One region of the Allorhizobium sp. DMC15 genome, then DNA from elsewhere that is predicted to be linked to it. Evidence: predicted binding sites of a transcription regulator. Region 1 holds the regulator's gene; the other holds the start of a gene.

The links. The regulator PhoB, encoded in region 1, activates phosphate uptake and scavenging genes when phosphate is short. The targets are predictions, from matches to a motif close to TGTCATNNANCTGTCAT.
Region 2: ACT53S_RS10260 (DUF47 domain-containing protein) is a predicted target of PhoB. The motif match lies at 5,599-5,615, and genes of this name have one in related genera.

The regions. Positions count from the first base shown of each region.
Region 1 covers NZ_JBQUZB010000001.1:426,083-438,271, forward strand. The annotation lists gene pstC (phosphate ABC transporter permease subunit PstC) at 1-1,354, shown strand, start outside; gene pstA (phosphate ABC transporter permease PstA) at 1,351-2,706, shown strand; gene pstB (phosphate ABC transporter ATP-binding protein PstB) at 2,742-3,527, shown strand; gene phoU (phosphate signaling complex protein PhoU) at 3,577-4,290, shown strand; gene phoB (phosphate regulon transcriptional regulator PhoB) at 4,319-5,002, shown strand; gene ACT53S_RS02120 (GcrA family cell cycle regulator) at 5,133-5,666, opposite strand; gene ACT53S_RS02125 (acetylornithine transaminase) at 6,102-7,298, shown strand; gene argF (ornithine carbamoyltransferase) at 7,319-8,236, shown strand; gene ACT53S_RS02135 (Hsp33 family molecular chaperone) at 8,358-9,347, shown strand; gene ACT53S_RS02140 (putative bifunctional diguanylate cyclase/phosphodiesterase) at 9,484-11,454, shown strand; sul1 at 11,513-11,568, shown strand; gene ACT53S_RS02145 (SulP family inorganic anion transporter) at 11,633-12,189, shown strand, end outside.
Region 2 covers NZ_JBQUZB010000002.1:350,298-362,486, reverse strand. The annotation lists gene ade (adenine deaminase) at 1-696, opposite strand, end outside; gene ACT53S_RS10285 (cyclase family protein) at 826-1,638, opposite strand; gene ACT53S_RS10280 (aldose 1-epimerase family protein) at 1,801-2,670, opposite strand; gene ACT53S_RS10275 (hypothetical protein) at 2,829-3,197, opposite strand; gene ACT53S_RS10270 (rhodanese-like domain-containing protein) at 3,429-3,830, opposite strand; gene ACT53S_RS10265 (inorganic phosphate transporter) at 3,925-4,929, opposite strand; gene ACT53S_RS10260 (DUF47 domain-containing protein) at 4,929-5,573, opposite strand; gene ACT53S_RS10255 (branched-chain amino acid ABC transporter substrate-binding protein) at 5,746-6,852, opposite strand; gene ACT53S_RS10250 (hypothetical protein) at 7,029-7,292, opposite strand; gene aptA (omega-aminotransferase AptA) at 7,546-8,874, opposite strand; gene ACT53S_RS10240 (metalloregulator ArsR/SmtB family transcription factor) at 9,285-9,605, opposite strand; gene ACT53S_RS10235 (HugZ family pyridoxamine 5'-phosphate oxidase) at 9,730-10,464, opposite strand; gene choV (choline ABC transporter ATP-binding protein) at 10,515-11,558, opposite strand; gene choW (choline ABC transporter permease subunit) at 11,555-12,189, opposite strand, start outside.

The DNA.
Region 1 (12,189 bases):
GCATTCTCTTCCCGGTTTCTACGGCCAGACGGTCGCCCTGATTACCGCCGTCCCGGCGCTGATCCTGCTGATGCTCTGGCTGACCCTGCAGCATCCCATCATCGACGCTCGCATCAGCGGCATGATCACGGATGCGTCTGTCCCGCAAGGCGGCGCACACAGCCTCGTGATGGCGGATGTCCGCCGCATCGGCGACGGCCTCGCCGTGCTGCGGGAAGCCGATGCGAAGGCCGGTGCCGACGTCGACATCAAGGCGCTGGACGCAGACAATATTCGCAGCCGTCTTGCCGCCGCTGGCATTGCGCTCGGTGCGGACGTTCCGGCGGAAGTCTTCGAGGCGGCCAAGGCCTACCGTGCCGATATCGATTTCAGCCAGTTGCTGATGACCATCGCGGTCTTCGCGCTCGCCATTGGCGCCTTGCCGCTTGCCTATATCCGCATCGACCCCGAACTGCGTGCCCGCAACATCAGCGAGAGCTTCGTGAAGGCGATCCTGATGATCTCCTCGCTGGTGGCGATCATGACCACGGTCGGCATCGTCGGTTCGCTGGTTGTCGAGACCTACGTCTTCTTCACCATCTACCCGGCGCAGGACTTCTTCTTCTCGACGGTCTGGAACCCGCAGTTCCGCGGTGGCTCCGACCTCGGCATTCTGCCGCTTCTCTGGGGCACCTTCTACGTCTCGCTGATCTCGCTGATCATTGCCGTTCCGATCGGCCTGATGATCGCGGTGTTCCTGTCGGAATATGCCGGTCCGAAGACCCGCAGCATCGTCAAGCCAGCGATCGAAATGCTGGCCGGTATCCCGACCATCGTCTACGGTCTCTTCGCACTCGTGACGGTCGGTCCTTTCCTGCGCGACTGGCTCGCCCAGCCCATGGGTCTCGGAAGCTCGTCCTCCTCCGTTCTGACCGCCGGCCTGGTCATGGGCGTGATGATCATCCCCTTCGTTTCCTCGCTGTCGGACGACATCATCAATGCCGTTCCCCAGGCGCTGCGTGACGGCTCCTATGCGCTGGGTTCCACCCAGTCGGAAACCATCAAGCAGGTGGTCCTGCCAGCCGCCCTTCCGGGTATTGTCGGCGCCGTCTTGCTCGCCGCCAGCCGCGCGATCGGTGAGACCATGATCGTCGTGCTCGGGGCAGGGGCCTCGGCCAAGCTCGATCTCAATCCTTTCGAGGCGATGACGACGGTGACGGTCAAGATCGTCAGCCAGCTGACGGGCGACACCGAATTTGCAAGCCCCGAGACCCTGGTCGCCTTCGCGCTCGGCCTCACCCTTTTCGTCATCACGCTCCTCCTGAACGTGATCGCCCTCTACATTGTCCGTAAGTACCGGGAGCAGTACGAATGACCGACCTCACCGCATTCGGAGCCCCCGCTGCAAAGGGGCAGGCCAAGTCTCTTCTGAGCGTCGACGAACGGACCCGCAAGCGCAATGCCGCCGAAGCCCGCTTCCGCCTGCTCGGCAAGGCCGCTGTCGCCTTCGGCATCATCGCGCTCGTCGGCCTGCTGGCATCGATCCTGACCAACGGCTTGTCATCCTTCCAGCAGACCTACATCACGATCGACGTCTATCTGGATCCGGCCAAGCTCGATCCTTCTGGCACCGGTGATCGCGCCGCCATCGCGAAGGTATCCACCTTCGGCTACGCGCCGCTCATCGAAAAGGCACTCGGTGACACGATCGCTGCCAAGGGGCTCGCCGCCGAGGGCCTTACGCCCAAGTCCGTGGCAGAACTCGTCTCCAAGGACGCCCCGGCCAACCTGCGCAACTATGTGCTGGCCGACCCGTCGGTCATCGGCAAGACGGTCTCCTTTGACCTGCTCGCAGCCGGCCGTATCGACGGCTACTACAAGGGCCGCGTAACGATGGAGAGCGCCAAGCTCGATCGCAACATTTCGCCTGAGCAACTGGTTCTCGCCGACACGCTGAAGCAGGCCGGTATTCTGGTGACGAAGTTCAACTGGTCCTTCTTCACCTCGGCGGACGCCTCGGACACACGTCCGGAAGCCGCCGGCCTTGGCGTGGCTATCATCGGCTCGGCCTATATGATGCTGATCGTCCTGGCATTGTCGCTGCCGATCGGTGTCGCCACCTCGATCTACCTCGAAGAGTTCGCGCCGCAGAACTGGTTCACCGATCTCATCGAGGTCAACATCGCCAACCTTGCGGCCGTTCCTTCGATCGTCTTCGGTATCCTCGGTCTTGCCGTGCTGATCAACTTCGCCGGTCTGCCGCAATCGGCGCCGATCGTGGGCGGTCTGGTCCTGACCCTCATGACGCTGCCCACCATCATCATCGCCACCCGGTCTGCGCTGAAGGCCGTACCGCCCTCGATCCGCGATGCCGCCCTCGGCGTCGGTGCTTCGAAGATGCAGTCGATCTTCCACCATGTGCTGCCGCTCGCCATGCCGGGCATCCTGACCGGTGCGATCATCGGTCTCGCCCGTGCGCTCGGCGAAACGGCTCCGCTGCTCCTGATCGGCATGGTCGCCTTCGTCAAGGAATTCCCCGCCGGTCCGCCGGATGGTTTCTTCCAGCCCGCCTCGGCTTTGCCGGTGCAGGTCTACAACTGGACCCAGCGCGGTGACCCGGCTTTCGTGGAGCGCGCCTCCGGTGCCATCATCGTCCTGCTGGTCTTCCTGATCCTGATGAACCTGGTCGCAATCATTCTGCGTCGCCGCTTTGAGCGCCGTTGGTAAGGGGGTGTATGATGATGAACAATCTCTCGACAAAGATGACGACGACGAAAGCACCGACAATGACTGAATCCAAGATTACCGCACGCGACGTGCAGGTTTACTACGGCGAGAAGCAGGCCCTGCGCGACGTGAACATCGAGATCCGTCCGCGCTCGGTGACCGCCTTTATCGGCCCATCGGGCTGCGGCAAGTCGACCTTCCTGCGCTGCATCAACCGGATGAACGACACGATCGCCAGCTGCCGCGTCGAGGGCAACATCCTGATCGATGCCGAAAACATCTACGACGCCAAGGTCGATCCGGTGCAGCTGCGCGCCAAGGTGGGCATGGTCTTCCAGAAGCCGAACCCGTTCCCGAAGTCGATCTACGAGAACGTCGCCTACGGTCCGCGCATCCATGGCCTGGCCAAGAACAAGGCCGATCTCGACGAGATCGTTTCGACCGCCCTGCAGAAGGCCGGCCTCTGGAACGAAGTCAAGGATCGCCTGGATGCGGCCGGTACCGGTCTTTCCGGTGGCCAGCAGCAGCGTCTCTGCATCGCCCGTGCCGTCGCCGTCAGCCCGGAAGTCATCCTCATGGACGAACCCTGCTCGGCACTCGATCCGATCGCGACCGCCAAAGTCGAGGAACTGATCCACGAACTGCGCGAGAACTACACGATCGTGATCGTCACCCACTCGATGCAGCAGGCCGCCCGCGTCTCCCAGCGCACGGCCATGTTCCATCTGGGCGAACTCGTCGAAGAAAACGACACGGACAAGATGTTCACCAACCCGGACGATCAGCGCACGCAAGACTACATCATGGGCCGCTTCGGCTGAGCGATCTCAGCGCATACCCTGGCTCTCTTTACAATCAAGGATCTGGCTTATGGCTTCCTCACACATCTATTCGGCCTTCGACGAGGAACTGAAATTTCTGATGCGCCGCATCTCCGAGATGGGCGGTCTGGCGGAACAGATGGTCGCCGAAAGCGTGCGCTCGCTGGTCAATTCCGACGCCGCCCTTGCACAGAAGGTGATCTCCGACGACGTCATCATGGACTCGATGGAGAAGGAAATCGGCGAGAAGGCCGTTGTCACCATCGCCAAGCGTCAGCCGGTCGCCTCCGACCTTCGTGAAATCATCGGCGCCCTGCGCATTGCCTCCGACCTCGAACGCGTCGGCGATCTCGGCAAGAGCAACTCCAAGCGCGTTGTGGCCATCCAGGCGACGGGCGTTCCGCGCAAGCTCGCCCGCGGCCTCGAGCATCTGTCCGATCTGGCCCTTGCCCAGCTCAAGGAAGTGCTCGACGTCTACACGACCCGCTCTGCCGAAAAGGCCAAGTCGATCCGCGACCGCGACGAGGAGATCGATGCGATCTACACCTCGCTGTTCCGCGAATTGTTGACCTACATGATGGAAGATCCGCGCAACATCACCAGCTGCACGCATCTTCTCTTCTGCGCCAAGAACATCGAGCGCATCGGCGACCACGCGACCAACATCGCCGAGACCATCTACTACATGACAACAGGTGCGCCGCCGGAAGGCGAACGGCCGAAGGAAGACCTGACGTCTTCCGTCGGTGCGATCACCGAATGAGCCTTGGCCACAGCGAGGTGATGGTCTGATGCAGCCGAAGATTGCCGTGGTGGAAGACGAGGAGGCGCTGAGCGTCCTCCTGCGCTACAATCTGGAATCGGAAGGATATGAGGTCGAAACGATCCTGCGCGGCGACGAGGCCGAGATCCGTCTGCAGGAACGGGTGCCGGACCTGCTGATCCTCGACTGGATGCTGCCGGGCGTCTCGGGCATTGAGCTGTGCCGCCGCCTGCGCGTCCGGCCGGAAACGGAGCGCCTGCCGATCATCATGCTGACGGCACGGGGCGAGGAAAGCGAACGGGTCAGGGGTCTTGCGACCGGCGCCGACGACTATGTCGTCAAGCCCTTCTCGACACCGGAACTGATGGCGCGCGTCAAGGCGATGCTGCGTCGGGCCAAGCCGGAAGTGCTGTCGAGTGTCCTGCGCTGTGGTGACATCGAGCTCGACCGGGAAACCCACCGCGTCCATCGCAAGAGCCGCGAAGTCCGTCTCGGCCCGACCGAGTTCCGCCTCCTGGAATTCCTGATGACCTCGCCCGGCCGGGTGTTCTCGCGCTCGCAACTGCTCGACGGCGTCTGGGGCCACGACATCTATGTCGACGAACGCACCGTCGACGTGCATGTCGGGCGGCTGCGCAAGGCGCTGAATTTCTCCAACATGCAGGATGTCATCCGGACCGTTCGAGGTGCGGGTTATTCAATGGAAGCCTGAAGCTTCAATCACTTGACGCAAACGAAAGGGCCGCACGGATCATCCGTTGCGGCCCTTTCGTTTGGCGCATGGCCCAAAGAAAACGGGCCCCGAAGGACCCATCCAAAATCTGTGTGATCGTCCGCTCGTCTTAACGAGCGGCCTTGCGGCGGTCGCTGACCGGCTGGTAGGCGAGCTTCGCATGATAGGTGCAATAGGGCGAGGCGTCGCTGATTTCGCAACCACAAAAATGGAAATCGTCCTTCATCGGATCGCCGATCGGCCACTTGCAGGTGCGCTCAGTGAGCTCCGTCAGCGCCAGGCGGCGCGAGATCGGCACGACGACGTTCAGCGGACGGCTGACTTCGACTTCCTGGAAGGTCTCGACCTCGATCTCTTCCTTGAGAAGGGTCGCGCCGGCCGCACGTGTCACGGTCCGGGTAGCGGTTGCTGCCGGGCGAGCCTGGAAGTTCGCCGGACGCTGGGGTGCGGCGGTGCGCTTGGCAGGACGCGCTGCTGAGGAGCTGCCGCCGGCCTTCGCACGACCAGGCAGGTTCAGCCGGTGCACTTTACCAATCACCGCGTTTCGACTTACGCCACCCAACTGTGCTGCAATCTGGCTTGCGCTCAGGCCTTCGGCCCAGAGACGCTTGAGTTTTTCAACCCGCTCATCAGTCCAATTCATGCCATACTTCTCCGCCGCTCGCGTGTGTCATGGCAGAATCCGTCACCGTTGCTTCGAACGAATTCGAAACAAAACCGCCTCGTAACTGTCGGTGATCACTTCCGCCGCATGCAATCTCTTAATGAAATTTAACCTAGAGGTCGGCCGACTCTGTGACAAGAGTCGCCGGAATCATCTGGAATCGATTTTCCGGTTTTCCCCAACTTGCTTCCCGAGTGAGTCAAGTATGCAACAGGTGGAATCGCCTTCCGGCACTCGCGTGCGTCGAAAGCCGGATTTTGTGCCGGACCGCCGAGATCCCGCAAGTTTCGTTGACATTGCAGGGTTAAATGCAGATAGTGCCGACGCCGCCGCAAGGCGGCATTTTTAATTGTTTCGGGCCCGCCGGGCTCGGTCCCGTCGAAAGCACGGGCATGCAGAAGGAATGCAATCGCCATGGCAGACGCTACGCCGCTCTATCAGACCTACAATCGGGCGCCCCTGCGTTTCGAGCGAGGCGAGGGCGTGTGGCTGATCACCGAGACCGGTGAGCGCTATCTCGATTTTGCAGCCGGTGTCGCCGTGACTTCGGTCGGCCATGGTAACCCGCATGTGGTCGGCGCACTCAAGGACCAGGCTGACAAGGTCTGGCACCTGTCGAACCTCTATGAAGTGCCGGGTCAGGAGAAGCTGGCCAAGCGCCTGACGGACGTCACCTTCGCCGACCGCGTCTTCTTCACCAATTCGGGTGCCGAGGCGCTGGAATGCGCGATCAAGACCGCTCGCCGCTACCATTTCGCCAAGGGGCATCCGGAGAAGTTCCACATCATCACGATGGAAGGCGCTTTCCACGGACGCACCATCGCGACGATCGCGGCGGGTGGCCAGGAAAAGTATCTGGAAGGTTTCGGTCCCAAGGCGCCCGGCTTTGACCAGGTCCCGTTCGGTGATCTCGATGCCGTCAAGGCCGCCATCACCGAAGCGACGGCCGGTATCCTGGTCGAGCCCGTGCAGGGGGAAGGTGGCATCCGGCCGATCCCGGTCGAGATGCTGAAGGCCCTGCGCGCGATTTGCGATGAGCACGGTCTGCTTTTGATCCTCGATGAAGTGCAGTGCGGCGTCGGCCGGACCGGCAAGCTGTTTGCCCATGAATGGGCCGGCATCACGCCCGACCTAATGGCGGTGGCCAAGGGCATCGGCGGCGGTTTCCCGGTTGGCGCCTGCCTGGCGACCGAAGAGGCCGCCTACGGCATGAAGCCCGGCACCCACGGCTCCACCTATGGCGGCAACCCGCTCGCCATGGCGGTCGGCAATGCCGTGCTCGACGTCGTGCTGGCCGAGGGCTTCCTCGACCATGTCCGGGATGTGGCGCTTGTCTTCCGTCAGGGGCTGGCGTCGCTCAGCGATCGCTATCCCGATGTCATTGAGGAGGTCCGCGGTGAAGGCCTGATGCTCGGCATGAAGGCTAAGGTGCCCAACACCGAGCTACTGATGGCGATGCGGGACGAGCATCTGCTTGGCGTTCCCGCCGGCGATAACGTCATCCGCCTGCTGCCGCCGCTCACGGTCAGCGCCGCCGAGGCCCGCGAGGGCATCGCCCGCATCGAGCGCGCCGCGGAACAGATCCGGGCCAAGACCGCAGTAACCGCGTAAGGTCAAGACAGGTAAAACTCATGGCATCCCCGAAGCATTTCCTCGATCTCTCCGCCGTTTCAGCGCAGGACCTGCGTCACATGCTGGACGACGCGCGCAGCCGCAAGCAGGCGACCAAGGCCGGCAACGCCGACAAGCCGCTTGCCGGCAAGATGCTGGCGATGATCTTCGAGAAGCCATCCACCCGTACCCGCGTGTCCTTCGATGTCGGCATGCGTCAGTTGGGTGGCGAGACACTGTTCCTGTCGGGTACCGAAATGCAGCTCGGCCGCGCCGAAACCATCGGCGATACCGCCAAGGTGCTTTCGCGCTATGTCGATGCGATCATGATCCGCACCACGGACCATTCACGTTTGCTGGAACTGGCCGAGCATGCGACCGTGCCGGTTATCAATGCGCTTACCGACCTCACCCACCCCTGCCAGATCATGGCAGACATTCTGACGGTCGAGGAACATCGTGGCCCGATCGCCGGCAAGACGCTCGCCTGGACGGGTGACGGCAACAATGTCCTGCATTCGCTGGTCGAGGGCTCTGCTCGCTTCGGTTACAAGATGAACATGGCCGTGCCGCTGGGCTCCGAGCCTGATGACAAGATTCTCAACTGGGCTCGCAACAATGGCGGCGAGATCATGCTCTGCCATGATGCCGACCGTGCCGTTGCCGGCGCCGACGCGGTGATCACGGACACCTGGGTGTCGATGAACCAGGAGCACAAGGCGCGCGGGCACAACGTCTTTCAGCCGTTCCAGGTCAATGCCGAGTTGATGAAGAAGGCCAAGGACGAGGCGCTCTTCCTCCACTGCCTGCCGGCCCATCGCGGCGAAGAAGTAACGGACGAGGTGATCGACGGCGCCCAGTCGGTGGTCTTCGACGAGGCGGAAAATCGCCTCCACGCGCAGAAGTCCATTCTCGCCTGGTGCCTCGGCGCCATCTGAGGCGCGGGGCAAGCGGGCAGGGCGATGTCTTGACCTTTGGCGCAGGTGATCCCATCTGTGCGCTTTCTGATCGGGCTGCTCAGGCCCTGCGAGTGGGCGTTCCTACGCCAGGAGTACATTCATGTCGAATAGACAAGCAGAACTCGGCGAATTCGGTTTCGCCGGTGACGATAGCGTGGTGCCTTTTCAGGTCGAAGGGCTCGACGTGCGTGGTCGCGCCGTCCAGCTCGGGCCGCTGATCAACACCATTCTCGACCGCCACGCCTATCCGCAGCCGGTCGCGCGTCTGCTTGCGGAAGCCATTGTGCTGACCGTCCTGATCGGCACCTCGCTGAAGTTCGAGGGCAAGTTCACGGTACAGACCAAGGGAGATGGTCCGGTCGACCTGCTGGTTGCCGATTTCACCACGCCGGAAAACGTCCGCGCCTATGCCCGCTTCGACGAACAGGCGCTGGCCGACGCCGTTGCCGCCGGCCGCTCGTCGCCGGAACAGTTGCTGGGCACCGGCGTGCTCGCCTTCACCATCGATCAGGGCTCCTTCATGCAGCCTTATCAGGGCATCGTGCCGCTCGACGGAACGTCGTTGGAGGATATTGCCGGCGTCTATTTCCGTCAGTCGGAGCAGATCCCGACGCGGGTGCGCCTGGGGGCTGCCGAACTCTTTGACCGCGACGAGAACGGCAAACCGCGCCGGACCTGGCGCGCCGGTGGCCTGATCGCGCAGTTCCTGCCGGAAGCGCCGGAACGCATGCGGCATCCGGATTTGCATGGCGGGGACGGTGACGACCGCGACGCCGAACTGCATGGCGACGAGGCCTGGGAAGAAGCGCGCATGCTGGTCGACACGATTGATGCCGACGAGCTGACCGATCCGCAGGTGGGTGTTGAACGCTTGCTGTTCCGGCTGTTCCACGAACGCGGTGTGCGCGCCTTCCCTGCGCAGGCGGTGCTGGATCGCTGCAATTGCTCGCGTGACAAGATCAAGGGTGTGCTGCAGGGCTTCTCAGCCGAGGAGATCGACTCCAGCACAGAGGACGGTCGGGTCACCGTCACCTGCGAGTTCTGCTCGACCAGCTACCACTACGCGCCGGACGAGTTCACGCCGGTGTAATGTGGTTCCCCGCAGCCGGCGCATTCGCGCCGCTGCCGCTTGTCCTCGGCATGCCGTGTGCCGGGGATATCGGGCCATTCATGTATTCTAAATAGGCTTCCCTTACTCTGTCTTCAGACCTGGTTTGAGGATGACGATGGGATTGCATGCTCGTAAATCTCCGGCGAAAGGCGCACTGACCGCGCCCGCTGACCCGGTCGAACCTGCGGCCATCTGGACACCCGCCGTCCTGCTGAACAGCCTGAAGAGCCAGTATCATGCCTGGACCAGCGCTACCCGCCGTCGGGCCATGGCGGATGCATACCGCCCGATCGTGCGGGGTTTCCTGCTGCCGGGCTGTGCCTATTATCTCTTCGTTACCTGGGGGCATTGGGGAGACGAAACAGGGATCCACCTGCTGATCCTTGGCGGATTGAGCCTCGCAACGGCGATTGCCTATGCAGTGTTCCGCTGGGTTCTTCTCCCGGCCGGTCGCACACCGCTTGCGCGGCTTGAAGCTGTCGGTCTCGCGACGAACGCCCTGATGTACGGCAATGTCGTGGCCTACATGCTGCTGCACTTCGAAGAGCAGAAGCTGATCTATTTCGTGCTGATGGCCGTTGTCTTCTCGACGACCGGGGTTACGTTGCGGGCAACGCTCGCAAGCGTCGTCGTCTCCATCGCCAGCATGTTCTGGTTTGCCCAGAAAGCGTCGCCAGAGATTGCCTACCAGTTCACCTTTATCGGCGTCGCGACATCCTTTGCCTCGCTCGGCATGGCGACCCTTCTGCGCAAGGCAATCCTGCGCCAGATCGACGCCCGCCTCTTTGCCGACCAGCTGGCGGCCCTCGACAGCCTGACCGGGATCGCCAACCGTCGCTCGATCTTTGCCCGCATCGATACGCTTGTCCAAGGAAAGACGCCGTTTTGGCTCGGGATCCTCGATCTGGACGGCTTCAAGTCGATCAACGACATCTATGGTCATGCGGTCGGAGACCGTGTGCTGTGCGAGGTGGTGGATCGGCTCGGCGATCGCAGCGGTCACGACATCCAGTTCGGTCGTATCGGGGGCGACGAGTTCGCCGTCCTCGTTATCGGCAGCCGTGAAGCGACCGATGTGGAGACGCTCGGCAATGCTCTGATCGCCGACATCAGCCGTCCTTACGAGATGCAACCGCTGCAACTGACCCTTGGCGGTACCATTGGTTTCGCCCGCTTCCCGACCATGGGTACGACCGCTCGCGAGATCTACGAGAAGGCCGATTTCGCCCTTTACCGAGGCAAGCAGTTCGCCCGGGGGCATACGGTGCTCTTCACCGATGACCAGGACACGGAAATGCGGGAGTCCCTCGCCCTTGAGCGGGCTCTGCGCGAAGCCAATCTGGAGCAAGAACTCTATCTCTTGTTCCAGCCGCAATTCGATCTTACCCGCAAGAAGGTCGTGAGCTTCGAAGCGCTCGCCCGCTGGCAAAGTCCAACACTGGGTCTCGTCCGCCCGGATCGCTTCATCCGGGCCGCGGAGCGGGCGGGTCTCATCCAGAACGTGACGCGGGTGCTGTTTGGCAAGGCGCTCGACGCTGTCGATCTGTGGCCCGACGAGATCACCATCTCCTTCAATCTCTCGGCCCAGGATCTGGCGGATCGTGCCTTCATCTTCTCGCTCGTCGCCCAGGTGGCTGCGCGTGGGATCGTCCCGGCTCGGTTGGAGCTCGAGATCACCGAAACGGCCGTAATGAAGGACATCGACGCAGCCCGCGTGCTGCTCGAGGATCTATCTGCGCTTGGCTTCAAGATTGCGCTTGATGATTTTGGGTCCGGCTATTCGAGTTTCGAATATCTGGACCAGTTGCCCCTCGACAAGGTGAAGATCGACAAGAGCTTCGTGCGAAAGGTTGCCCAGAGCGCCACCTCCCGCGAGATCGTGGCTGGCATCATCACCCTGTGCCGCAATCTCGATCTGAGATGCGTGTTGGAAGGTGTCGAAACCGAAGAGGAGATGCGGACGCTGACGCCTCTCTCGCCGCAACTGATACAGGGATATTTGTTCGGCACGCCGATGACGCAGCGCGACGTGTTCAGCCTGCTTCTTGCGGCCGATCAAGCCGGCGATGCCGCGACGGTCGCCTGACCGGCGGTCTGGTCGGACTTGCCTTCGCGGTTCCCAGGGGGTAGGAAGCCTGCATCCACTTGGACCCGGTGAAAATCCGGGTGGCTCTTCTGGCCGCCGATCCGCCAGACAACCTCAGCAACGCAACCCTCTCCCTGTCGGGCTTGTCCCGGCCCGTTGTCCTATTCTGTGGTTATTCATGACATCTTTTATCGCTTACCGTCGCGAGTGGTCCGCCAACCCTTTGCGTGAAATGCTTGCCGGTGCTGTCGCGACTTTCGCCCTCATTCCCGAGGTGATTGCCTTCTCCTTCGTCGCGGGCGTCGACCCGGAGGTCGGCCTCGCCGCCTCCTTCGTGATCGGCATCGTGATTGCCTTTACCGGCGGTCGCCCGGCGATGATTTCGGCAGCCGCAGGCTCTGTCGCGCTCGTCGTGGCGCCATTGGTGGCCGCGCACGGACTTCCCTATCTGCTGGCCGCGGGCCTGCTGGCTGGCCTGATCCAGATTGCCTTTGGCATCCTGAGGCTCGGGGTCCTCATGCGGTTTGTGTCGAATTCGGTCCGCACCGGCTTCGTCAACGCGCTCGCGATCCTGATCTTTGCAGCACAGCTGCCGCATATCCTGCATGGCGGCTGGCTGAACTATGCCATGATCGCAGCGGGTCTCGCAATCATCTACCTCGTACCGCGGCTCACCAGGGCGATCCCGTCGCCGCTGTTTTGCATTCTGCTGCTGACGATCGGCGCGTCGACGTT
Region 2 (12,189 bases), on a different contig from region 1:
CTTGCGGATCTTCTCCAGGGCTTCGGCCGCACTGGTGCATTCATGATCGGTCCGGATGCGGGCGGAGAGATAGCCATTCAGGTCCCGGCCCGAGAGCAGTGGCGAATGGCCGTCGATATGGCCGTCCTGAAAGGCTTCGAGCTTCGCCATGCATATCGGATCCTTGTGGATCACGCCGGGGAAATTCATGAATTCGGCCAGCCCGATGACCTTCGGATGATTGCGGAAGGGCAGGAGTCGCTCGATGGGCAGATCGGCACCCGACGTTTCCAGATGCGTTGCCGGCACACAGGAGGAGAGCTGGACGCGGATATCCATGATCGTCTGTTCGGCCGAATCGAGGAAGAATTGGATGCCTTCGGTGCCCAACACATTGGCGATCTCGTGCGGATCGCAGATCACGGTCGTCACGCCATAAGGCAAAACGCAGCGGTCGAATTCATGCGGAGTGACCAGCGAACTTTCGATATGCAGATGCGTGTCGATGAAGCCGGGCACGACGATCTTGCCGGAGATATCGATCACCTCGCGGCCTTCATAGTTCTCGACTGTGCCGATGATCGTCTCACCAGAGATCGCAATGTCGGATGCGACCAGCTCGCCAGTGACCAGATCGAAGAAGCGCCCGCCCTTCAACACGATATCCGCCGGCTCGCGGCCGGTGCCCTGGTCGATGCGGCGTGCGAGGTCGGTCATGCGGGCTCTCCGATTCTGTTGTTCCAGGCTCCACTCTACCGATCGGGCGGTGCATAGGGGAAGGTGGCGCCATCGGAAACAGAACCGGCATCTGTGAATGTCGGTTCTGGTGAATTTGCGAGAGTTATCTCAGACCAGCGCTAAAACGCGGGCCGGGCCGCCGGTGCCGCCCTTGTGCTTCGGGGCGCCGACGACAATGGTCGCGCCTTTGACCGGCAGTTCCTCCAGATTGTTCAGGCATTCGATGCCATAGCGCCCACCTGGCAGCCAGCTGGTGTGCACGGCAAAATCGGCCGAATTGCCCGGATCGAGCGACAGCGTGTCGACGCCGATTGCGGCGACATCAAGCGTTGCGAGCAGGTCGGTTGCCGATTTGCCGAACCCCGGAAAGGCGAATTTGCCTTCGCCGTCATTGCGGAAGGATGGATCGGTGACCTTCTTTGCCCAGCCGGACCTGAGTGCCACGACCGCGCCCTTCGGTATTTCGCCATTGGCGCTGATCCAGGCCTCGACATCAGCGGCCTCCACCGTTGCGTTGGCGTCATCCTTGGCGCGATCGGTGATGTCGATGATGGCGAGTGGCGCAACCAGTTGTTCTGGCTCGATTTCATCAACGCTCTTACCATCGGCGCTGAAATGCAGGGGAGCGTCAATATGCGTGCCCGTATGTTCGAAGATCGTCAGCTTGTGCAACTGATAGCCGCTTTTGGCGAACTCCACGGCCCATTCGTATTCGATGCCTGGCTTGCCGTCGAATGTCGGAAAAGAGCCGTCATAGGCATGGGTCAGGTCAATCACTTTGCTCGGGCTTTGTTGCGCCAGAACCGGCCTGGCAATTCCGCCGGTTGCGACTGCCGCTCCAGCGATCGCCATACCCTTGAACAGGGAGCGCCGCGATAGCATGCTCTGCTTCACATTCTCCATCACACAATGATTGCACATAGATTGCCGTCCCTCTCACGTTGATATCCACGCCACAGAGTAGCTGATGCTCTCGCTTCGGCAAGAGTGGTTACATCGCGGACGACCCGTTGGGGAATTGACGTACCGACGTAAAGACGCCTCGTCGCGTGCCTGGACCGCCCGCTGCAGGCGGGGCTTGTATCAGCCCTTCACTTCCACCGTAAATCCGAAGCGCATCTCATCCCCCGCTGCGAGCGCCACCGTATAGGGCCGCTCGACCAGTTCCGCTGTGCCGCCGGCATGGGCCGCCATGCCGTGCCAGGGCTCCACGCAGAGGAAAGGCGCACCCGGTTTTTGCCACAGCGCAATGTTGGGCAGGTTTTCGAAGGTGAAGTGCATGGCGGGCCCGCCGTCGGCTGCATAGGTCAGGCCGGTGCCGGCACCTTCGGGGAAGATCAGGGCATCGTTGTCGAAGAGGTCGTGGGACAGCTCGAGCCGACCGGCCTTGAAGGGCGATGTCGGCAGGGTTCGGCCAACCAAGCCACCTTCGAGCTGGATCACACCGGGTTCGGCGCCGTTGTCGAGGATCACGGCATGCGGCCTGCCCTCGGCGCCCGGCAGCGGCCAGAGGAAGGCGGGGTGGAAGCCGATGCAGAAGGGAAGGGGTGTCTCGCCGGTATTCTCGACGGTGGCGGTGACCGTGAGGCTGCGGCCGTCGAGACGATGTTCCAGCGTCAGGCGGAAGTCGAAGGGGTAGAGGTCGCGGGTCTCGGAAGACGAGGCGAGTTCGTATCGGCAGGCGTCTGCCGACTGCTCGACAATGACAAATTCCCGCCGCCGCGCAATGCCGTGCTGGGCCATGGGAAACGCGCGACCATCGATCGTCAGAATGTCACCCGGTGCCTTGCCGACGATCGGAAAGAGGATCGGCGAGCGCCCGCCCCACCATGCCGCATCGCCGTTCCAGAGCCAGTCGCGGCCGTCCGATGTCTTCATCGACTGCATCTCTGCGCCGAGCGAGGAAACCTCGACGGCAAGCTCTGCATTGGCGATGCGAATCGTCTCGGGCATGGCGGGCTCCTTGTCTGTTGCCTCGCATCCTAGGGGGATTGACGGCAAAGTGCGACGGGGATTTGTCGGGAGGGACCAAGCTGTCGACGCCGTTCCGACGTATCAGGCGGAGGGGTCGCCGTCGTCTGGATGCAGGCAAGCGTGCAGGCTGGGATTCGTCAGACGATCACGACGCGGTCGCCGAAGGGCGTGTCCTCGTCAAAATTCTGGGTGCCGATGCGTTCGCTTTCGCCGGACAGGCGCGGTTCTTCAGTGGGGTCTTCGGGGGTGGCTTCCGGCTCTGAAGGGTCGACCCACTGGCGGGACGCAAATTTGTGGTCGAGCGAGGCCTCGTCCTCCTCGGGCATGCCGTTTTCGGCGCGCTCCTCGACGGCGATCCGGTGCCGCTCTTCGATGTCATGATTGATCTTCGACTGGCGGGCGGCGACCCAGGCGTTCTGGGCATCGGAGCCGAGGTTCAGCGTGTGGCCGGCCTCCGTCTGTGTGGAGGCTTCACTGCTGGAGATGCGGCTGATCCGGTCGACCATGGGTGTCTCCTCAAGAGACCGGCCCGTCACCTGATGTCCATGACGTCATGTCGTGGGTCAAGCGGATCGGGGCTGCTGTGCTCAATCGACCTGACCCGGATGCTGTCCATTGCACCGAGCCTGACCGTGCGGCTTTCACCCTTCAGGTGGGGTGGTCGGCACTGTCCGTCAAGCGCTGGATCCGAAAGCTGCGGAATTTGCCTATGTGAACGCCCGCGCGGGCCATCCCGCTCACGCCTTTGTTTTCGGCACGACCTCTTCCACCGGCAGCCCTGCATCCCGCCAGGCGGTGAAACCGCCGGCGAGATGGCAGACGTTTTCCAGTCCCATCTCCAGCGCTGTCTTGGTCGCGAGCGTCGAGCGCCAGCCGCTGGCACAGAAGAAGAGGAAGAGCCTGTCTTCGGCGAAGATCGGCTTGTGATAGGGGCTTTCCGGATCGATCCAGAATTCCAGCATGCCGCGCGGGCAGGGGAAGGCATTGGAGATCGTGCCCTCGCGCTCCCGTTCGCGCGGATCGCGCAGGTCGACGAAGACGACGGTGTCGCTGGCCTGCAGCCGGGCCGCCTCGGACACGGCGACGGCTTCGACAAGCGCCTCGGCTTCTGCCAGCAAATCCTTGTAGCCCTTCCGCATGTCGCCCTCCCGAGGATTGCGTGCAAAGCCTTTGCCCGCTGGGCTCTGCATCCCACCGGGGATCATAGACGTCGCGGGCGATGACGCAACGGCCTTAGCCGAAGAGATCCGTCACCAGGTAGAAGGCTGCGGAAATCATCGCTGCGGCGGGCAGCGTCACGATCCAGGCGATGACGATGTTGCCAGCGAGGCCCCAGCGCACGGCCGTGGCGCGGCGGGCAGCGCCCACGCCGACAATGGCGCCCGTGATCGTGTGGGTGGTCGATACGGGGATGCCGAGCCAGGTGGCGGCAAAGAGCGTGATCGCTCCGCCCGTCTCCGCGCAGAAGCCCTGCATCGGATTGAGCCGCGTGATCTTCGAACCCATCGTATGGACGATGCGCCAGCCACCGAAGAGGGTGCCGATCGCCATGGCCGACTGGCAGGAAATCACCACCCAGAAAGGCACGTGGAACTCCGGACCGAGATAACCCTGGCTGAAGAGCAGGACTGCGATGATGCCCATGGTTTTCTGCGCGTCATTACCGCCATGACCCAGGGAATAAAGCGAGGCGGAGATGAATTGCAGGATGCGGAAGGTGCTGTCGACGGCAAAGGGTGTCTGGCGGACGAAGACCCAGGAGACGATCAGCACCAGCAGGAGGGCCAGAAGGAAGCCGATCATGGGCGACAGGAATATTGCGAGAACCGTCTTCGACAGGCCTGAAAAGACGATCGCGCTGAAGCCGACCTTGGCCAGACCCGCTCCGACCAGGCCGCCGACAAGGGCATGCGAGGACGACGAGGGGATGCCGAAGATCCAGGTGATGATGTTCCAGATGATCGCGCCCATCAAGGCCGCGAAGATCACGGCGGGAGAGACGATGGCCGGATCGATGATGCCTTTGCCGAGCGTTTCCGCGACATGCAGGCCGAAGAAGAGGAAGGCGATGAAATTGAAAAAGGCCGCCCAGGCGACGGCGAATTGCGGCTTGAGCACACGCGTCGAAACGATCGTCGCGATCGAATTGGCGGCATCATGCAGGCCGTTCAGAAAGTCGAAGAACAGCGCAACGCCGATCAGGGCGACCAGCAGCGGGAAGGCCAGCGTCGCTTCCATCAGACGTTCTCGATCACGATGCCGCTGATCTCGTTGGCGACGTCCTCGAAGCGGTCGAGAACCTTCTCCAGTTCGCCATAGATTTCGGTCCCGATCAGATAGGCCATGGCATTGCCGCTGTCGCGATGGGTGCGGTACAGCGCCTTCAGGCCCTGATCGTGCAGTTCGTCGGAGCGACCTTCGACGCGGGTCACTTCTTCGGCGATCTGGGTCAGGCGCTGGTGGTTCTGGCCGATCTTGTCGAGCAGCGGTATGGCTTCTGCGATGAGGTGCGCGGCTTCGACGATGGCACGACCCATTTCTTGCATACGCGGGTCGAATTCGGTCTGTTCATACAGGCGAACCGTCTTCACCGTCTTATGCATCATGTCGATCGCATCATCCATCGACTGGATGAGATCCTTGATGTCGCCCCGGTCGAAGGGCGTGATGAAGCTGCGGCGCACGGCCTGCAGGACATCGCGGGTGATGTTGTCCGCCTGATCTTCAAGCGTGACGATGCGGGCGCAATTGCCCTCCACGTCCTTGCCCTCGAGCAGGGCGCCGAGCGCTTCTGCCGCACCGACCACCGTCTTGGCGTGGGCGGCAAACATGTCGAAGAAGCGATCTTCGCGCGGGAGCATTTTACGAAACAGGCTGAGCATGGGGTTCCGGACCTTTTCACGGAAATGTCATGCGGCTGTCATAAAAGGGCCAACCGACAAAGGAAACCCGTCGGGCGGGCCGGATTTGTCGGTTTTTGTGCATTCCTTGGGGATGGCGCACAAAAAAAGGCGACCGTTGCCGGCCGCCTTTATCATTTGGGTCGTCGATGCCTTATTCGGCAGCGACCGTCTTGCCGCCTTGCCACTTGTAGACGGCGAAGCTCTGCGAGGTGAGGTCACCGGTTTCGCCATAGGTCAGCTTGCCGATGGCGGTCGGAATTTCCGAGCCGTCCTTAAGAGCTGCGGCGACCGCTTCGGCGTCGTCCACGCTTCCGGCCTTGGTGATGCCGGCGGCGATGACTTCAACAGCCGCATAAGCGTTGAGGGTGAAGGCTTCGGCGGGAATGTTCTTCGCCTGCAGGGCAGCCACGGCGGCCTTGCTGTCTTCGTTCTTCAGCGCGTCGGCGGCGTTGGTGAAGATGGTGCCTTCGGCAGCGTCGCCACCGATCGTCACATATTCGTTGTTGGACAGGCCGTCACCAGCGATCAGCTGGGCCTTCAGACCGGCATCCTGCATCTGGCGCACCAGAAGACCGGCTTCCGGGTGGTAGCCGCCGAAATAGATGACTTCGACGCCTTCGGACTTCAGACGGGTGACGAGCGCGCCGAAATCCTTGTCCCCTGCGGTCAGCGAATCCTTGAAGACCTCCGTCACGCCACCGGCATTGAGGGCTGCCTTGAAGGCATCGGCGAGACCCTTGCCATACTGGCCCTTGTCGTCAACGATCGCGATCTTCTTGTCCTTGTAGCCGGCGAGCACGAACTTGGCGGCGACATCCGCCTGCTGGTCGTCACGGCCGCAGGTGCGCAGGACGGTCGTCAGGCCACGGGCCGTCAGGTCCGGTGCGGTGGCGGTCGGAGTGACCATCAGTACGCCGTTTTCGGCGAGAACGCTGGAGGCGGGGACGGCCACGCCCGAGGTGACCGGGCCGACCACGAAATGCACGCCTTCACCAACGAGCTGGTTGGCGGCGGAAACGCCCTGCTTCGGCTCGGCCGCATCGTCCGCGATCTTCAGCGTCAGCTGTTCGCCGTTCACTCCACCCTTCTTGTTGATCTCCTCGACGGCGGTTTCAGCGCCGTTCTTGATCTGGGCGCCGACAGCGGCGAGCGGACCAGTGAGCGGTGCCATCAGGCCGAGCACGATCTCGGCGCGGGCCGCAGGCGCGGTGGCGATCAGAGCGGCAAGGGCCGCGCTGGCAAGATATTGAAATTTCATGTCCGTCTCCTTGGGTCTGCGCGACCGATCTCTGCCGGTTTTCGCGCCATCAGGGTTCTTTTGTTGCTCCCCGTGATTGCTTTAGACAAAAACGGGTGGCGACAAAAGACCCGATGAGATGGTGTGCGGACACGTCACAGCTTTGTCGGATCGGGCAGAGATCCGTTTGCCCTGCGTCAGACAGTCAGAATGCGACCGCCGCCCTCTTCGGACTCAAAGCCCGCCTTGGCCGCGGCGGCATCCTGTTCCTTGCGCAAGGCGAGTTCTGCCATGGCAATTTGTTGCAGTTCGAAAAGGTCGTTGCTGATCTGGGCACGGCGCGCGGCGAGGCGTGCCTCGTCGGCGCGGGCAGCCGACAATGAGGCGGCTTCCACGGTGGGTTGGGGTATGATGTCAGGAGACGCGTCTTTACCGAACAAACGCTTGAAAAGGTCGACCACGGAAATCCTCCCGGGACCTGGGCCCGGTCAGGTCGTCGACGACGTGATGTCGCGGCCGAGACTTCCGGGTGTGCTGGCGATCGTCGATCGTCCCATTCGCATTCATTCGCGCGGGATTGAGCGGGCGATTCCCTTGAGATTACGGGAGGACAGAGTGTGCGGCAAGCTGGGCTCTGGCTGCGTGGTCAGCCTCGCGCAAGCCACGAAAAAGGCGGCCGCAGGGCCGCCTTTCCAGATGGTCGGTGGCTCTGCCTCAGATGTTGTTCATCAAGACCTTGCGCAGCTTATCGAAGAGTTCGTCGATCTCTGCGTGTGTGATGATCAGCGGCGGCGAGAGTGCGATGATATCGCCGGTCGTGCGGATCAGAAGCCCGTCATTATAGGCGTTGAGGAAGGCGTTGAACGCGCGCTTGGTCGGTTCGCCGTCGATCGGCTTCAGCTCGATTGCGCCGATCAGGCCGAGATTGCGGATGTCGACGACATTCGGGCAATCCCGGAGCGAATGCAGCTTTTCTTCCCAGTAGGGCGCGATCTCGGCGGCGCGGGTGAGCAGGCCTTCTTCCTTGTAGGTGTCGAGCGTGCCGAGGGCTGCGGCCGAGGCGATCGGGTTGCCGGAATAGGTGTAACCGTGGAAGAACTCGATCATGTGTTCCGGGCCGGTCATGAAGGCGTCGTGGATCTCGGCCGTCACGAAGACCGCGCCCATCGGGATGACACCATTGGTCAGGCCCTTGGCGGTGGTGATGATGTCGGGCTTCACGTCGAAATACTGGGCCGCGAAGGGTGCGCCGAGGCGGCCGAAGCCGGTGATGACTTCATCGAAGATCAGCAGGATGCCGTGTTTGGTGCAGAGTTCGCGCAGGCGCTGCAGATAACCCTTCGGCGGGATCAGGACGCCGGTGGAACCAGCCACCGGCTCGACGATGACGGCGGCGATGGTCGAGGCGTCATGCAGGGTGACGATGCGTTCCAGCTCGTCGGCGAGATCGCCGCCATGTTCGGGCATGCCCTTGGAGAAGGCGTTCTTGCCCGGCTGGTGGGTATGCGGCATGTGGTCGACGCCGGTGAGGAGCGTGCCGAACATCTTGCGGTTGGAGACGATGCCGCCGACCGAAATGCCGCCGAAATTGACGCCGTGATAGCCGCGCTCGCGGCCGATCAGGCGGGTGCGGGACCCCTGTCCCTTCACGCGCTGATAGGCGAGCGCCACCTTCAGCGCCGTCTCGACCGATTCCGAGCCGGAATTGGTGTAGAGCACGTGGGCCATGTTATCAGGGGCGAGGTCGATCAGGCGGTTGGCCAGTTCGAACGCCTTGGGGTGGCCGAGCTGGAAGGCCGGGGCATAATCGAGCTCGCCGGCCTGCTCGCGGATCGCTTCGGTGATCTTCGGGCGGCAGTGGCCGGCGTTGACACACCAGAGGCCTGCGGTGCCATCGAGCACCTGGCGGCCGTCATGGGTGGTGTAGTGCATGTCCTTGGCGCCGACGAAAAGGCGCGGCTCCTTCTTGTACTGGCGGTTCGCGGTGAACGGCATCCAGAAGGCGCGCAGGTCGTTCGGCGTGGAATTGAGGCGGTTCGACATCGTGTTCTCCATGGCCCTTTTCGGTCGCGGGCGGCCATTCTCCCGGCCAGCGGCGCATCTGCCGCGGCTGTCGTTGCGTCGTCACGTTAGCAGGGCGCGAAGCGCGGTCAAGCCACCGCTGGGGTGGCATCAACAAAGGTCATGGATCTGCCAATTCGCGTGATGAACGCGGCGGAGCCGTTGCCAACAAATCCTGGAGAGAGATCGCGCTGGCTGCCTCGGAGGAGGGGCGTCGTCTCTCCGCTGCCGCTGGCGGGTCCCATGATGCGAAAAGCCCCGGAGCGGTGCTGCCGGGGCTTCTCAGGTCTTCGTCTGTTACTGCCAATGCAGGTTCCGTCAGCACACTCCCGGCTTTTCGGGCAAGCCGAGCGCAATCCTCCCAATGCCGACAGGCTTTGGCAGCGCTGTCATCAAGCGGCGGTTTTGCTCGCTGCCACAGGGGCGCAGTAGATGCTCTCCAGCGTCGACAGGATCTTGATGACCGATTCCGACGTCGAAGAATAATAGATGGTCTGGGCGTCGCGGCGGGTCTTCACCAGCTTCTGCGCGCGCAGCTTGGAGAGGTGCTGGGACAGAGCCGACTGGCTCAGACCCACCTGGGCCGCCAGAACGCCGACCGGAACCTCACCCTCGACGAGACTGCAGAGGATCATGAGACGCTTGGGGTTTGCCATGGCGGACAGCAAGCCTGCAGCAACGGTCGATTGTTCGGACAAAGCTCTTGTTTTCATCGGTTCAACTTTCCTTGGTCGAGCGCCTTGGGGGAGGGGCAATCGGTAAAAATCGGTGCCTTAGATATGACATTAAGTCTATCAACGAGAATAAAATTGTATATGCCTAAATTTAAGGTACCGCTTATTCTGATTTAGGTAACACTAATTCTAATTCGTCTCTGTCTGTGACGGATATCACAAATTCGTGCCGGATTAGCATGTCTTTGAAAATCAAGTCAATTCCCTGGGAATCGACGCCGCAAACCGTCCAGTTTCCGTCCGGCGCGTGGTAAATTTCGGTGGCGATCCGCGACGCCAAGCCGGGCTCCAGCCCCCCTAAATCTCGCAAAAGGGCCGCCTGATCCTCCCAAAAATTATCGATGGGAATCGGTATGAAGAAATCCTCCCTGCCCAAATGATAGGCGCGACCGAAGCCGCCGTTGAGGCTCGCCCGTTCGGGGAGTAGGCGGAAAAACCGGAAGTCGGGAAAGTCGATATAGAGCTGCGATTTCGGGTGGCGGGCGAGGAAACGACCGCGCAGGCGGGCATGGGTGGCGCTGTCGCGCTCGACGCTTTCGGCAAGGCATTGCACCGTCAGACGCGGATGGGCGAGCGGATCGCCCTTGGCGGGTTCCCCGGTCAACAGCGAGGCGCGCGGATCGGCGAGCAGGGCGCTGGTATGCGCCGACAGGTTGGAAACGAGGATGACGGCGGCACCGTCGATGTCGGTTCCGAGCAACACACGGCTGACGAAGGGGAAGCCGGTTTCGGGATCGATCACGCCGATGGCCGCGAACCGCGCGCCGCGCAGCAAAATGCGCGCCTGGCGGCGCGCATCGTCGTCGGTGTCGCGAATCACCTTTGGTTTGTCTGTCATGTCGTGGTCTCCGGCATCCGCCCCTTGAAGTTCACGGATGTCCGGCCGGCTCATGCCTTGCGTCGGTGCCTGGTCAGGCCGCTCACGACATCCTGGGCGTCGATGGTGCCGATGACGACGCCGTTGTCAACGACCCCGATCGTGCCGGGTTGCCGTGCCAAGGCGTCCAGCACGTCGACCAGCGGCGTGCGCGGGGCGGTTGTACCTGTGACTTGACCCTGCTCGCCCGTCACCCCGTCGCGCATCACGTCGGCGGCGGTCAACATGTTGATCGGGTTCATGTTCTGCACAAAGTCAGCGACATACTGGTTGGTCGGGTTCTGGACGATTTCCTGCGGCGTACCGCACTGGATAATGCGCCCGCCTTCCATGATGGCGATGCGGTTGCCGATGCGGAAGGCCTCGTCGAGATCGTGGCTGACGAAGAGGATGGTCTTCTTCAGGCGTGCCTGGAATTCGAGAAGTTCGTCCTGCAGGCGGGTGCGGATCAGCGGGTCGAGCGCCGAGAAGGGTTCGTCCATGAGGAGGATCGGTGCGCCGGTGGCAAAGGCGCGGGCAAGGCCCACACGCTGCTGCATGCCGCCGGACAGTTCCTGGACCTTGCGATCCGCCCATTTCGACAGATTGACCAGTTCGAGCTGGGTCGCCACCGTCTTCTCGCGCTCGGCATCGGGCACGCCGGCGAGTTCGAGGCCGAAACCGACATTTTCCGCGACGGTGCGCCAGGGCAGGAGGCCGAACTGCTGGAAGACCATGGAGACCGTGTGCATGCGCAGGTCGCGCAGCACGTTTGCCGATGCCTTGTAGGGATCGACGAAGCCGGCATCCGTCTTGACCCCGACATTGCCGCGAACGACAGGGGCGAGCCCGTTGACCGCGCGCAGGAGGGTCGATTTGCCGGAGCCGGAGAGACCCATCAGGACAAGGATTTCGCCTTCCTTCACCGAAAGCGAAGCGCCGGCAACGCCGAGCACCAGGCCGGTTTCAGCGCCGATCTCGTCGCGGGTCTTGCCTTTGTCGACGAGGTCGAGGGCGCGCTGGGGATTGTCGCCGAAGACGATGTCGACATTGCCGAAGATTACTGCGTCGCTCATGCGTCGTCTCCCATGCCGGGGATGCGGAAGATCCGGTCAAGAATGATGGCGAGGATGACGATGCAGAGGCCTGCCTCGAAACCGCGGGCGATGTTGACGGTGTTCAGCGCGCGCACGACCGGCACGCCGAGGCCGCTGGCGCCGACGAGCGCGGCAATGACCACCATGGACAGCGAGAGCATGATGGTCTGGGTGAGGCCGGCCATGATCTGCGGCGTGGCAAACGGCAGTTCCACCTTGCGCAGCACCTGGGACGGGGTCGCGCCGAAGGCGATCGCCGCTTCGACCAGCGAAGGCGGGGTCGAGATGATGCCGAGCCGGGTCAGACGGATCGGAGCGGGAATGGCAAAGATGACCGTGGCGATCAGGCCCGGCACCATGCCGAGGCCAAACAGGATGAGGGCCGGGATCAGGTAGACGAAGGTCGGGATGGTCTGCATCAGGTCGAGCACGGGGCGGACTGCCGTGTAGAGCCAGGGACGGCGGGCGCAGGCGATGCCGATCGGCACGCCGATCACCATCGAAACGCCGGCTGCGGCGAGCACGAGCGCCAGCGTTTCCATCGTCTCCTTCCAGTAGCCCTGGTTATAGATCAAGAGAAGGCCGAGAAAGGTGAAGACGACGACACCCA